Regions from separate parts of the Nocardioides sp. NPDC127503 genome, predicted to be linked through region 2. Evidence: predicted binding sites of a transcription regulator. Region 2 holds the regulator's gene; the other holds the start of a gene.
The links. Region 2 encodes LexA, which represses DNA repair genes until DNA is damaged. Its sites were predicted from a motif close to TCGAACANNTGTTCGA; they were not measured.

Region 1: the regulator LexA is predicted to act here: its motif matches at 5,070-5,085, upstream of recA (recombinase RecA).

Annotation. Positions count from the first base shown of each region.
Region 1 is NZ_JBEORH010000002.1:417,897-425,085, forward strand. It holds gene ABTW65_RS06030 (DUF3037 domain-containing protein) at 1-150, opposite strand, end outside; gene ABTW65_RS06035 (HipA family kinase) at 150-932, opposite strand; gene ABTW65_RS06040 (PPK2 family polyphosphate kinase) at 929-1,771, opposite strand; gene ABTW65_RS06045 (GNAT family N-acetyltransferase) at 1,812-2,507, opposite strand; gene ABTW65_RS06050 (phosphoribosyltransferase) at 2,531-3,031, opposite strand; gene ABTW65_RS06055 (regulatory protein RecX) at 3,028-3,750, opposite strand; gene recA (recombinase RecA) at 3,818-4,876, opposite strand; gene ABTW65_RS06065 (DUF4396 domain-containing protein) at 5,125-5,853, opposite strand; gene ABTW65_RS06070 (DUF6153 family protein) at 6,024-6,428, shown strand; gene ABTW65_RS06075 (DUF305 domain-containing protein) at 6,521-7,162, shown strand.
Region 2 is NZ_JBEORH010000009.1:254,281-261,469, reverse strand. It holds gene ABTW65_RS21010 (hypothetical protein) at 63-962, shown strand; gene ABTW65_RS21005 (LysM peptidoglycan-binding domain-containing protein) at 1,077-1,454, opposite strand; gene lexA (transcriptional repressor LexA) at 1,637-2,404, shown strand; gene ABTW65_RS20995 (alkaline phosphatase D family protein) at 2,502-4,184, shown strand; gene ABTW65_RS20990 (MXAN_6640 family putative metalloprotease) at 4,259-5,815, shown strand; gene ABTW65_RS20985 (ATP-dependent DNA helicase) at 5,897-7,189, opposite strand, start outside.

The DNA.
Region 1 (7,189 bases), on a different contig from region 2:
GGCGAAGGCGGCGAGGCGCTGCTCGTCGAGCGTCCACCGGGCGGCGAGGAACTTCTGCTCGGGGCAGTGGAGGACGACGCCGACGTTGAGGAACTCCTCGCGCTCGGGTCGGGGTACGCAGCGGAGCACGACGTACTGGTAGGCGTCCATCACGCCTCCTGGGCGGGCTCGGCCGCGGGCAGCCACGGGCGCTCGCCGTCGAGGCGCGCCCGCAGGAACGCGACGTAGCGCTCGCGCAGCGACTCCGGGGTGTCGTAGCCGGGGACCGGCTCGAGCCACTCGTCGGGTACGTCGGCGAGCACCTTCTCCAGCACCGCGTCGTCGAGCCGCGCGGCGAGGTCGTCGTTCTGGGCGATCGCCTCGTCCGCGTAGGCCCGCAGGATGTGCTCGGAGGTGTCGTAGGGCTGCGCCGCGTAGCGCGCCGGGTCGCCGCCCCCGCCGGGCCAGACGTGGTGGAAGTAGAGCGAGGCGCCGTGGTCGATGACGTAGAGCGCGCCGTTCCACAGCAGCATGTTGGGGTTGCGCCAGGAGCGGTCGACGTTGGCGATCAGCGCATCCAGCCACAGGATCCGCCCGGCGAGCGACGGGTCCGGCGAGTAGGCGGCGTCGTAGCCGAACGCACCCGCCAGGAAGTCGATGCCGAGGTTGAGGCCGGCGCTCACGTTGAGGAGGTCCTGGACCTCCTCGTCGGCCTCGTAACGGGCGATCTCGGGGTCGAGGTCGAGCACGACCTGGTCGGGCGTGGGAATGTCGAGCGCCCGGCACAGGCCGGTGACGATCACCTCCGCGACCAGCACCCGCAGCCCCTGCCCGGCGCCACGGAACTTGCAGACATAGGTGCCGAGGTCATCGGCCTCCACGATCCCGGGCAGGCTGCCGCCCTCCCGGAGCGGGGTGACATACCGAGTCACCCGCACCGTCTCAAGACTCACGAGATGGTGTCCTCTTCCAATCGTCTCTTCTCCTCGGCGATGTCGAAGCGGGGCGCGGGCCAGTCCAGATCGAGCCGGTCCAGTGTCTCCAGGAGCAGCTCGCCGATGGCCAGGTTGCGGTACCACTTCTTGTCGCTCGGCACGAGGTACCACGGAGCGTACTCGGTGTTGGTGCGCTCCAGCGCAATCTCGTACGCCTCCCGGTAGCTGTCCCACAGCTGGCGCTCGTCGACGTCGCCGCGGTTGTACTTCCAGTGCTTCGTCGGGTCCTCGAGCCGGGCCATGAGCCGCTTCTTCTGCTCCTTGGGCGAGATGTGCAGCATGCACTTGAGGATGACGATGCGATCGTCGGCCAGCCTCTTCTCGAAGTCGTTGATCGCGCCGTAGCGCCGCTCGATCTCCTGGGGTGGGGCGAGCTCGCGGACGCGACCGATCAGCACGTCCTCGTACTGGGAGCGGTCGAAGACGCCGAGGTAGCCGGGCTCCGGCACCGCCTTCTCGATCCGCCACAGGAAGTCCTGGGCGCGCTCCTCGTCGGTCGGCGCCTTGAAGCTGGTGATCTTGACGCCGACAGGGTCGACCAGCCCGACGGTGTGCTTGAGCACACCGCCCTTGCCGGAGGTGTCCATCCCCTGCAGGACGAGCAGCACCCGCCGGGGGTCGTCGCTCTCCCTGGAGGCGAAGAGCTTGGTCTGCAGCTCGAGCAGCATCGGGCCGAGCTCGGCGAGCACCTGCTTGCCGGTCTCCTTGTCGACGCCGACGCCGGGCGCGGAGTTCGTGTCGTACTTCCGCAGGTCCACCGGTCCGGCCGGCAGCCGCAGCTCGTCAAGAAGGGTCATGGGTCGACGATAGGCCCGCGACCGGGGCCGCCGGGGCGGGTCAGCCGAGAACGCGTCGCAGATCCAGCGAGCAGCCGACCATCGTGGTCGTCGAGCCGTCGGGCTGGGGCTCGTCGAACCAGGTGCCCTGCTCGAAGCCGACCTTGGCGAGCATCCGCAGCGAGGCTGCGTTGCGGTGGTCGGGGGCCGCGAAGCAGGCCGTCGCTCCCGGATAGCGGCGCGGTATCGAGGTCAGCCAGACCCAGGCCATCCGCGGGCCGATCCCCCGGCCCACAAACGCCGGCTCCCCGATCGCATAGTCGAAGCCGATCGCCTCCGGGTCAGGGGTGAGCAACGCGTAGTCGGGCTGCTCGCTGATCCGGTAGTCCTGGCAGAAGCCGATCGACCGTCCGTTGACCTCGATCACCCAGAACGTCACCGGGGTCTTGCCGTCGATGTCCGGCCCGTAGTTCTCCTTCACCCAGTCGGGCGTCGGCTCACCGTCGACGGCATACCAGCGGTGCACGTGCTCCGCGTTGAGCCAGCGGATCAGGTGTGGCAGGTCGCCGCGGGTCATCGGCCGCAGCGCCACCACCGGCATCGGGTCGGAGGAGAACTCCTTCACCTCACCGGAGAGATCCACCGCGTACGCAGGCCGCCCGGCGATCCTCGCGGCCGCCGCTGCCCAGCTCTCCCCCGGGCGCGTCACGCCACCGAGACGGTGTGTCCCGGTGTGGACCGCAACCGGAGTGAACATGCACCCAGGTTAACCGTGTGGGGTCAGTGGGCCTGGCCGCCGCGGCGGTCGACGAGCGGCGGCTGGGAGGACCACGGGAAGTCGATCCAGCGGTCGGTCTTCTTGTAGACGTAGTCGGCGTTGATCACCGTCCACGGCTTCTCGAAGATCACCGCGGTGCGGGCCTCGGCCACGTGGCCCTCGCAGAAGTCGTGGACGATCTCCAGGGTCTTGCCGGTGTCGGCGACGTCGTCGGCGATGAGCACCTTCATCCCAGTCAGGTCGACGGCCGCGGGGGTCGGCGGGAGCATGATCGGGACGTCGAGACGCTCGTTGATGCCGGTGTAGAACTCCACGTTGATCGCGGACAGGTTCTTCACGTCGAGGGCGTAGCCCAGGCCCATCCCGAGGGCGAGACCGCCTCGGGCGATGGAGAGCACGATGTCGGGCTCGTAGCCGCTGTCGACGACCTTCTGGGCGATGTCGCGCACTGCGGTGCCGAAGAGGTCGTAGGTCAGGATCTCGCGCTCTTGCTGCTCACTCACAGGTCGGATTCTGACACGAGACCGTCGGCGCCATCGTCATCGGCCAGAGCGAGCTCCTCGCGAACGATGCTGAAGGCCACACCGGCGCCGTATCCCTTGCGGGCGAGCATCCCGACCAGACGCCGGGTCTTGGTCTGGTCGTCGAAGCGCTCCAGGGAGCGCAGCTTGCGCCGGACCATTCGCCGGCCGGCCTCGCGCTCGTCGTCGGGGTCGATCTCGTCGAGCGCGTCGCGGGCCACGTCGTCGTCGATGCCCTTGCGGCGCAGCTCCTGGGCCAGGGCTCGTCGCGCCAGGCCCTTTCCGGGCTGCCGGCTGGCGATCCATGCCTTGGCGAAGGCCTCGTCGTCGATCAGGCCGACCTCTTCGAAGCGGTCCAGCAGCCGTGTCGCCAGGGCTGCGGGGACCTCCTTCTTCTCCAACTTGTCGGCGAGCTCCTTGCGGCTGCGCGCCTGGCCGGTCAGGGCGTCGAGGAGGATCTTGCGGGCGATCGCCTCGTGGTCGGGCTCGGGGTCGTTCTTGGGATCCGCGGGGTCTGCGGGGCGAGGTTTGCTCCGACGGGAACGTGTTGGTTTCGACACGTCGTCGCTCCTTCGTCGCGACGACGGCTCAACCGACGGGAGCGACGGCTCGACCGACGGGGAGGACGGGTTCTTCCCGGCCCAGGCTTCTACGCCGAGGGAGACGTCGCCCAGCCAGTCGGGCGCGGGCCGTTCGTCCACCCAGGGATCCTGGGTGGACGAACGGTCAGGCCTTGACGAAGCCACGGGTCAGCCGGTGCCTTTGGACCTAGAAGTCCTCGACGCCGGCAGGCTCGGCAACGGGCGCCTCGCCGTCGGCCGGGGCGTCGACCGTCGGCACGACCCCGAGCTTCTCCAGGATCCGCTTCTCCAGCTCGTTGGCCAGGTCGGGGTTGTCCTTGAGGAAGTTGCGGGAGTTCTCTTTGCCCTGACCGAGCTGGTCGCCCTCGTAGGTGTACCAAGCACCGGCCTTGCGGACCAGGCCCGCCTCGACACCGACGTCGATCAGGCCGCCCTCGCGGGAGATGCCCTTCCCGTACATGATGTCGAACTCCGCCTGCTTGAACGGCGGGGCCACCTTGTTCTTCACGACCTTGACGCGGGTGCGGTTGCCGACCATGTCGGTGCCGTCCTTGAGCGTCTCGATCCGGCGCACGTCGAGTCGCACCGAGGAGTAGAACTTCAGCGCGCGACCACCGGTCGTGGTCTCGGGCGAACCGAACATCACGCCGATCTTCTCGCGCAGCTGGTTGATGAAGATCGCGGTCGTGCCCGAGTTGTTGAGCGCACCGGTCATCTTTCGCAGCGCCTGGCTCATCAGTCGAGCCTGCAGACCGACGTGGCTGTCGCCCATCTCGCCCTCGATCTCGGCCCGCGGCACCAGCGCCGCGACGGAGTCGATGACGATCAGGTCGAGCGCGCCCGAGCGGATCAGCATGTCGGCGATCTCCAGGGCCTGCTCACCCGAGTCGGGCTGGGAGACCAGCAGGGCGTCGGTGTCGACGCCGAGGTTCTTCGCGTATTCCGGGTCGAGCGCGTGCTCGGCGTCGATGAAGGCCACGATGCCGCCGGCGCGCTGCGCGCTGGCCACCGCGTGGAGGGCCACCGTCGTCTTACCCGAGGACTCCGGACCGTAGATCTCCACGACCCGCCCGCGGGGCAGACCGCCCAGACCCAGCGCCACGTCGAGCGCGATCGAGCCGGTCGGGATCACTTCCAGCGGAGCCCGGGTCTCATCGCCCAGCCGCATGACCGAGCCCTTGCCGAACTGCCTCTCGATGTTGGCGAGAGCGGCGTCCAATGCCTTCTCGCGATCACCTGCCGCCATGTTCTTTCCTTCCTGAGGGGCAGACTTCTTCCCCTTGCCTGCCGCTTGTCCACGTGTCTTCGTCGTCATCAAGGCAGACGCTAGACGGGACCACCGACAGTTTTGAACGGGACCCTCTGGCACGGTGTTTCACGACCCTGTTTTTGCCTGGCCGATAGCACGAACCACGCTCCACCTACTACCACACACTAGCCCGAACAAGCGTTCGATGTGAACACCTGTTCGGGCGTGTCGAGGTCGTCGAATTCTCAGTGGTTCTGCATCTCGACCTGCTCGGCGGGGGCCGGACCGCCGCCGATCTCGTCGGCGATGGCGACCGAGAGGCCACCGAGCATGAACGCGATGATCACCGCGGCCAGGGCGCCGCTGGAGAAGGACGGGATGAAGCGGCGTACGCCCTCCTGGACCGGCTCCGCACCGTGGTACTGGTGGGTGAGCGCATGCCCCTTGCCCCGCTGGAGCAGGTATCGGTTGACCGGGAAGGCCGCCACGAAGGCCACCGAGAGGGCGATCATCATCCCGATCCAGAACACGACGTTGACCAGCCCGGCCTCCATGGCTCCAGGGATGAGCGCCATGACCAGGTTGTCGACCAGCTCCATCGTCGCGATCGAGAGGGTGTCGGCGGCCAGCACGACGCTGAACGCCGCACCGACGGCCAGGCCCGACTTGAGCAGCGGCAGGGTCGAGAGGGCGTAGCCGAAGGCGAACGCCAGCGTGACGGCCAGGGCGATCGTCCACCCCGTGCTGAGCCCGATCGCGGTGCCGATCATCAGTCCGGCGATCTCGCCGATCGCGCATCCGGTGAGGCAGTGCAGCGTGGCGCTGGCCGCCATCGCGTTCACCCCGCCCCCACCGTGACCACCGTGCGCGTCGTGCCCGGAGTGGTCGCCGTGCCCCTCGTGGCCCTCGTGCATCGAGTGCTGATCTCCGGCGTGGTCGTGTCCGGCGTGCAGGTGCCCGTCATGCGACGTCATGTCGCTCCCTTGCTCGATCGTTCGTCGTGCTTACCCGACATTCATACCCCATGGGGGTATGCACATGCAAGCGGCATCCGGTTCGGGAGCCCACTTTGTCCAACCGCGAAGGACTCCTTAGGGTGTGCTGTGTGTGGACGGCAGCGCGACGACGGCAGCGGAGGACCCGCATGGTCGCGCGCGCCGGTCTGCTGGCAGCGGTCGTGGTCACGGTCGCCGGTCTGCTGGCCATGCATGCGCTGAGCCTCCACGGCACCGACACCGACGGTGAGCACGGCGCGCTGAGCCTGCCCGCCGCCCACGTCGAGCACACCCACGCTCTCGAGCACTCCGACCACGGAGCAGCCGACGACGCCGGACACCCGGGCGGCGAGGGGCACACGGCGATGATGCTCTGCGCGGCGTTCCTGCTCGCCGCCGGCGCGCTGCTGCTGAGCGGGCTGTGGCGGCGTACTCCTGCCTGGTGGTTCTCGCGGGCCCGCAACTGGTTCCGGACCGGCGGATCCGCGCCCCTGCTCACCTATCCCGCCACCGGCCCGCCGTCGGTCTGGGCCTACTCCGTCATCAGGTGCTGAGCGGCCTGACCACCCGCGACCCCGGCCACGCCCGAGGTCCGCAGGTGGTTCAGCGATGCCCGGAAACAGCACTTGACAAGGAGAAACAACAGATGCGTACGCAACGTCCCCTCTTCCGCGCGACCTGGGCGGCGGCCGGCCTGGCCGTGCTGCTCACCCTGTCTGCCTGCGGCGGCAGCGACGAGGCCGAGGCGCCTCAGAAGCTCTCGGAGACCGAGCACAACAAGGCCGATGTCACCTTCGCGACCGACATGATCCAGCACCACGCCCAGGCCCTGTCGATGGTCGACCTGACCATGGACCGCAAGCTCGAGCCCGAGGTCCAGGAGCTGGCGGACTCGATCCGGGCGGCCCAGAGCCCCGAGATCGAGACCATGTCCGGCTGGCTCCAGGAGTGGGGCGAGGAGGTGCCGTCGACGATGCGTGACCACGTCAACGGCGGCCACGAGGGCCACAGCGAGGAGGACAGCAGCATGTCCGACTCGATGGAGGGCATGGACGAGGACATGCCCGGGATGATGTCGGCCGAGGACATGGACTCCCTCGAGAACGCCTCCGACGCCGAGTTCAGCGACATGTGGCTGAAGATGATGATCGAGCACCACGAAGGCGCGATCGAGATGTCCGAGACCGAGCAGGACGAGGGCCAGTTCAAGCCCGCCGTCGACCTGGCCGGGACGATCATCGAGTCCCAGACGGCCGAGATCGACACCATGGAGAAGCTCATCGGCTGAGCACGCCGTCACGGGCAGGGCCGCCCA
Region 2 (7,189 bases):
GAAATCGCGTCGGGTCGCGGAGAGGCACGCGCCCCAGAAGCGGTCCCCGGCCACCTTTCATCTTGCCTGCGATCGCGACACTGGCCTTCCTCGTCATCTGGGGAGTGCTCGTGTGGGTCGCCGTCGGTTTCGGGGCCGACGCACGGGGAGGCGATTCCGGCGCCTGGGCGAAGCTCGCCATCGCGGCGGTCGTTGCAGTCGCCTGCCTCTTCCTGACCTTCACCTTCGCCGGGAAGGCCTGGCGGGCCTTCTCCGGCTCCCCCATCCCGCCAACCGACGACTACGCCGGAAGCCACTCCAACGCCTACGTCGAGGAGCAGGACTACACCGACCCTGCCTACTCCGACCAGGCCTACCCTGAGCAGGCCTACCCGGAACAGGACTACTACGGCACCGGCTCCTACGGCTACGACGACAACGGCTACGGCCGGCACAGCTCCGACACCGGGAGCCAGCCGCCCTACGGCGACACCGGGAACCGCTCGGCCTACACCGACACCGGCTCCCAGTCGCCCTACGGCTACCCCGGCAGCGACCAGAGCTACGGCAACACCGGCAGCCGAGCCGCGTACGGCGCGTCGGCCTACCAGCCGCCGAGCAGTCCACCGCCCACCCCGGCGCCCTACTACTCCAGCCCGCCGACACCGACGTCGACGCCGCAGAGCACTTCTGGGTACGGCTCGCAGGGATACAACACGGACGGCTACCCCACCCAGCAGGCCGGCTCGCCGCAGTATCAGTCCGGCTCCTACCAGGCCCCGACCAGCTACGGCCAGACCGGCTCGCGGGCTCGGCTGACCCAGGATCCCGCCGCAACTCAGGCGATGCCCACCCAGCGCAAGCCCCAGGACCCGCCGGTCCAGCCCGTCCAGCCGGACGACGAATGGCCGCCGCGGCACAGCACACGCAACAAGCAGTGGCCGCCGGCCGAGCCGGACAGCCCCTACCGCGGGCGCCACTGAGGTAGGCCAAGACGCGAGAGTGCTGCAGACGCTTCCCATCGTCTGCAGCACTCTCACTTTCCCCGGTAGCCGGCTGCCAGGGTCGAAGGAGCAGCCGGACATCTGTGCGGCGCCTTACGGCGCGGTCGGAACGATCAGCGTCTGTCCGGACACGAGCATCGAGGACTCGAGACTGTTGAGCTCCTTGATCCTCTGCTCCATCTCCCGAATCGAGGAGTCGGTGCCGGCGACGGCCTTCGAGGAGATGTCCCAGAGCGTGTCGCCATCGCCGACGACCATCGTGTGGGCGGAGGAGGCGGGACTTTTGTCCGCACCGTTCTCCACCGCGAACGCGACCCTCGCCCCGATCAGCGCAATCCCGAAGAGCACGACGAGCGCGAACGCGAACACGACGACTCGTCCGCGACGGGTGAGCCGCACGGTCGAGCGGCGCACCTCCCGCACCGGACGGGGCGGCTCGGCTACGGGCAGCACATAGACTGTTGCACTCATCTCACGGCCTCCTGATCACAGGTCTCTCGATCACGTGTTCGATCGAGCACATGTTCGAAGGTAGATCACGTGTTCGAACAACGCAAGTAGCGACCCCAAGAATTTTCGAACGCCGACACGCGCCGCCTATGAGGTCGAACAAATGTTTGATGTGGTGGGGCCAGAGGGACTAATGTGATGACATGACCACGCAGAAGACAGGCACCGGATCAGGCGGTTCGAAGAAGAGCCGCGTCCGCGAGCTGCCCGACGGGCCGCCGGACGCGACCGGGCTCACGCCGCGTCAGCAGCGCATCCTCGCTCACCTGCGCGACAGCATCGAGCAGCGCGGCTACCCGCCCAGCATGCGCGAGATCGGCGCCGCGGTCGGGCTGACCAGCACCAGCAGCGTCGCCCACCAGCTCCGCGCGCTGGAGCAGCGTGGTCTGATCCGCAAGGACCCGAAGCGACCGCGCGCCCTCGAGGTCTTCCTCCCCGAGGTGATGGCCCACCGCAAGGCCATGTCCGGCGAGGAGCCCGAGTCGACGATCACCGCCGAGGCCGACATCAACCCCAACCCGGCCGCTGCCATGGTCCCCCTGGTCGGTCGGATCGCGGCCGGTGGCCCGATCCTGGCCGAGGAGACCTCGAGCCAGCAGAGCATCGAGGACGTCTTCCCGCTGCCCAAGCAGCTGGTCGGCAACGGCGACCTCTTCCTGCTCTCGGTCTCCGGTGACTCGATGGTCGACGTGGCCATCTGCGACGGCGACTTCGTGGTCGTGCGCCAGCAGCCGACCGCCGAGAACGGCGAGATCGTGGCCGCGCTGATCGACGGCGAGGCCACCGTCAAGACGCTCTCCCGCAAGGACGGCAAGGTCTGGCTGCTGCCGCACAACGCTGCGTACGAGCCGATCGACGGCACTCACGCGACGATCCTCGGCAAGGTGACGGCGGTCCTGCGCAGCCTCTGAGTCCTGCGCCACACTCCCCGGAACCAGTCCGGGAACACTGCGTGAAATCCAGCCGCCGGCCCATGACAGGGCCGGCGGCTGCGTCGTTCCATTCAGCGTGACCCAGACGCAGATCGACCGCCGCACCCTCATCGCCGCCGGGCTGGCGACCGCCGCAGGAGCCGGAGCCATCGCTCTCCCCGAGCCCGCCGAGGCCGCGGGCGGCGCCCTCAACCACTTCCAGCACGGCGTCGCCTCCGGAGACCCGCTCCCGGACCGCGTGGTCATCTGGACCCGGGTCACGCCGACCGCGGACGCGACTCCCGGGTCCGGGCAGGGCGAGGAGGTCCTGGTCCGCTGGGAGGTCTCGCGCACCGCGGACTTCGCCCGCGTCACCGCGAAGGGATCCCACCAAACGGGTCCCGACCGCGACCACACCGTGAAGCTCGACGTCGCCGGCCTGGCCCCCGAGAGCTGGTACTTCTACCGCTTCACCTACAACGGCCAGACCAGCCGCGTCGGCCGCACCCGGACCGCTCCGGCCGCAGACGCGGCCCCGGAGAACCTACGTTTCGGGGTGGTCTCCTGCTCCAATCTGCAGGCCGGCTGGTTCGCGTCCTACCGCCACCTGGCCTCCCGCGACGACCTGCACGCGATCCTCCACCTGGGCGACTACCTCTACGAGTACGCCCCCGGCGAGTACGGCTACGGCATGGCCAACGAGGACGTCCGGCCGCACGAGCCGGCCCACGAGATGCACACGCTGGCCGACTACCGGATCCGGCACGCGCAGTACAAGCGCGACGTCGACCTCTCCGCCGCCCACGCCCGGCTGCCCTGGATCGTCACCTGGGACGACCACGAGTCGGCCAACGACGCCTGGCTGCTGGGCGCCGAGAACAACGAACCCGGCGAATACGACTGGATCGACCGCAAGACCAACGCCAACCAGGCCTACGACGAGTGGATGCCGCTGCGCGTCGGCGGCACTGCCACGGTGGAGACCGACGGCCACCTCCACGACCGCATCTACCGGCGGCTGCGTTTCGGCAACCTGCTCGAGCTGAGCATGCTCGACCTGCGCTCCTACCGCTCCCAGCAGGTCGCCCGCACCGACCTCGCCGACGTCGACGACCCCGACCGCACGATCACCGGCGACGAGCAGCTGACCTGGCTCAAGGACGGCCTGCTGAGCGACGCCCAGTGGAAGATCGTCGGCAACCCGGTGATGATCAGCCCGGTCACCTTCGGCGCGCTCCCCAAGAGCCTGATCAGCCCGGTCAACGACGTCACCGGCCTGCTGCCCGACAACGGCATCGCCTACAACGTCGACCAGTGGGACGGCTACACCGCCGACCGCACCGAGCTCTTCGAGCACATCCGCAACAACGCGATCACCGACACCGTCTTCGTCACCGGCGACATCCACTCAGCGTGGGCCTGCGACCTGCCGTACGACTCCGCCATCTATCCGCTCGGCAAGACCGCCGGGGTTGAGTTCGTGGCCACCTCGGTGACCTCGAACAACCTCAAGGACATCCTCGGTGCGCCGCGCCGCACGGTCAGCCTGACGGTCGAGAACATCATCAGGACCGCCAACCGCCACGTCCGCTACCTCAACTTCGACGACCACGGCTACTCCGTCCTCGACGTGACCCGCAACCGCGCCCAGATGGACTGGTACGTCATCGGCGAGCGCAAGGACTCCAACACCACCGCCACGTGGGCCAGGTCGTACGCCACCGCAACCGGAAGCAACAGGCTCCATCACGTCACGCAGCCCGTCCAGACCACGTCCTAGGCCGTGTCCCCCGGACACAGCCGCCCTCTGCGCTTAGACTGCCCTGGTCTGCCTTCCCGAACGTCTGGTATCTCATGCGAAACATTGCCCGCCGGATCACCCGCAAACAACGCTCCCTCGTCTTGATCGCAGGCATGGTCGTCGCGACGTTCGTCGCCACCATGCCTGCAACCGGGTCGACGCCGGCGACCTCGGTGAGGACCGGCGGTGACACCAGCGCCGAGCAGCCGGTGACGGAGAAGGCGGCCCGGGAGGCGCTCGCCGCAGCCAAGAAGGTCAAGCGCAACCAGTCGGTACGCGGCGCCCGCCAGGTCGTGCCCGGACGGCACGTCGCCGGCCGGCCCGACGCGACCATCGCGCTGACCGACCTGTGGAACGCCAAGGACGCCCTGGACGGCTCCAACAAGGCGGCCGCGCGTGAGCTGCTCGCCCGCCCGCGCACCGCGACCGAGACCTGCAGCGACGTGGTCTGCGTCCACTACACGCCGGGCAAGGGCGGCGACCGCGCCTCGACGACGTACGCGAACCAGGTCCGCGACGTGGTCACGAAGGTCCACAACCTCTACGTGCAGGCGGGCTACCGCAAGCCCGCGGCCGACAAGGCGGTCACGCCGGGCAAGGTCGACATCTACCTGGAGAACCTCTACGACGAGGGCTACTACGGCTACTGCGCGCCCGAGACGAAGGTCTCGAAGACGGCCGCGACGGCCTACTGCGTCATGGACAACGACTACGCCACCAGCGAGTACGGCACGGTCAACACGCCCACCGAGAACCTCCGGGTCACCGCCGCTCACGAATACTTCCACGCGGTCCAGTTCGCCTACGACGCCGGCGAGGACCGCTGGATGATGGAGTCCACCGCGACCTGGGTCGAGGACGAGGTCTACGACAGCATCAACGACAACCGGCAATATCTCGGCTACGGCCAGCTCGAGGACCAGCGCAAGCCGCTGGACAACTCCAACGCGTCCAACCTCGGCATCTACGGCAACTGGATCTTCTTCCGCTACCTCTCCGAGCGCTTCGCGAAGGAGCGCGGGACCCTGCCGGAGGTCGTCCTCTCGATCTGGAACCGAGCGCCGTCGACCTACTCCACCACCGCCATTCGGCAGGCGCTCGCCGCCCGCGGCACCACGCTGAAGCTGCAATACACCCGCTTCGCCGCCGCCAACCTGGCCCCCTCGAAGAGCTACAGCGAGGGCGGCGCCTACTACGCACCGGTCTACGACGGCCGCACCGCGCTGCCCGCCAAGCACCAGACCGTCGACGGCCAGTTCACCCTCAAGCACCTGACGTACGCCTCCCAGCGCCTCGTCCCGAAGAACGTCGGCAAGGGCTGGAAGCTGCGGGTCAAGGTCGACGTGGCCCGGCCCAACGCCAACGGCGCCGTGGTCAGCGTCTTCCGCACCGACGGCACCCGCGGCGTCTTCTACCTCAAGCCCAACAGCAAGGGCATCGCGACCAAGACCATCGAGGGCTTCTCCTCCAAGCGGATCCGCAAGGTCGAGGTCACCTTCGCCAACGCGAGCAGCAACTTCAACTGCGGCCAGGGCACCGCGTTCTCCTGCCACGGCATCGCGACCCCCGACAAGGCCACCCACCGCTGGTGGGCGAAGACCTACCGCTGACCCAAAACCCCGCCGAGTCGGCTCGTCTTGACGAGCCGACTCGGCGTGCATTTCGGTCAGAACGAGCCGAGTCGGCTTGGGTCAGGCCGAGGCCATCTCCGAGAGGCGCTTGAGGGCCTTCCGTACGACGTCGGGGTCGGTCGTGGCCCACATCGGCGGCAGGCTGGCCTTGAGGAATCCGCCATAGCGGGCGGTGGCCAGGCGGGCGTCCAGCACGGCCACGACGCCGCGGTCGGTGGTGGTGCGGATCAGCCGGCCGGCGCCCTGCGCCAGCAGCAGCGCGGCGTGGGTGGCGGCGACCTGCATGAACCCGTTGCCGCCGGCCTTGTCGGCCGCCTGCTGCCGAGCCGACATCAGCGGGTCGTCGGGCCGCGGGAACGGGATCCGGTCGATGATCACCAGCTGGCAGGTGTCGCCGGGGACGTCGAGGCCCTGCCACAGCGACAGCGTGCCGAAGAGCACCGTGTGCGGGTCGGCGACGAACTGCGCGGCGAGCTCGGGCAGCTGCGCGTCGCCCTGGGCCAGCGTGGTCAGGTGAGGCAGCTTCTGGCGCACGACCTCGGCGGCGGCCTCGGCGGCGCGCCGGGAGGAGAAGAGCCCGAGCGTACGCCCGTCGGCGGCGTCGACCAGGTCGACGATCTCGTCGAGGGTCTTGGCGCCCATGCCGTCGCGGCCAGGAGGCGGCAGGTGGCGAGCGACGTAGAGGATCCCCTGCTTGCCGTAGTCGAACGGGCTGCCGACGTCGAGGCCGATCCACGGCAGCACGTCATCGGTACGCTGCGCCCCGGCGCCCACCTCGGTGCGCTCCTCCGCCTTGAGCCCGAGCGATCCGGCCACGGGGCCGAAGTCGCCGCCGAGCTTGAGGGTCGCCGAGGCGAAGACGACGGTCTTCTCGGTGAGCAGCTTCTCGCGCATCTGCGCCCAGACCTGGAGCGGAGCGACGCAGAGGCGGGGCGGGATCCGGTCGCCGCCCTCGTTGAGCCAGATCACGTCGTGCTCTGAGGCGGCGGCCATCCGCTCGGCGGTGGTGAAGACCTCCTGCAGGCCACCCTTGGCCTGCTGGAAGCCGGGATCGGCGCTCTCGGAGTCCTTCGGCTTCGGCAGCGCGGAGATCGCGGACCGAGCGGCGTCGCGCACCAGCACCAGGGCGTCCGAGACGACCTCGGGCAGCGTGATCAGCCGACCGGGCGAGGTCTCGTTGATCGCCGCCCGCAGCGCGTCGGAGGCATCGGCGAGGTCATCGGCCTCGGAGCCCTCGATGTGCTTCTGCGCCCGCCGGGCTGCCCGCTCCACCTCGGCCGCGGTCAGCTCGTCGGTCGCCGCCTGGGTCACCCGGGCGACGAGCTCATGGGCCTCGTCGATCACCACGGCGTC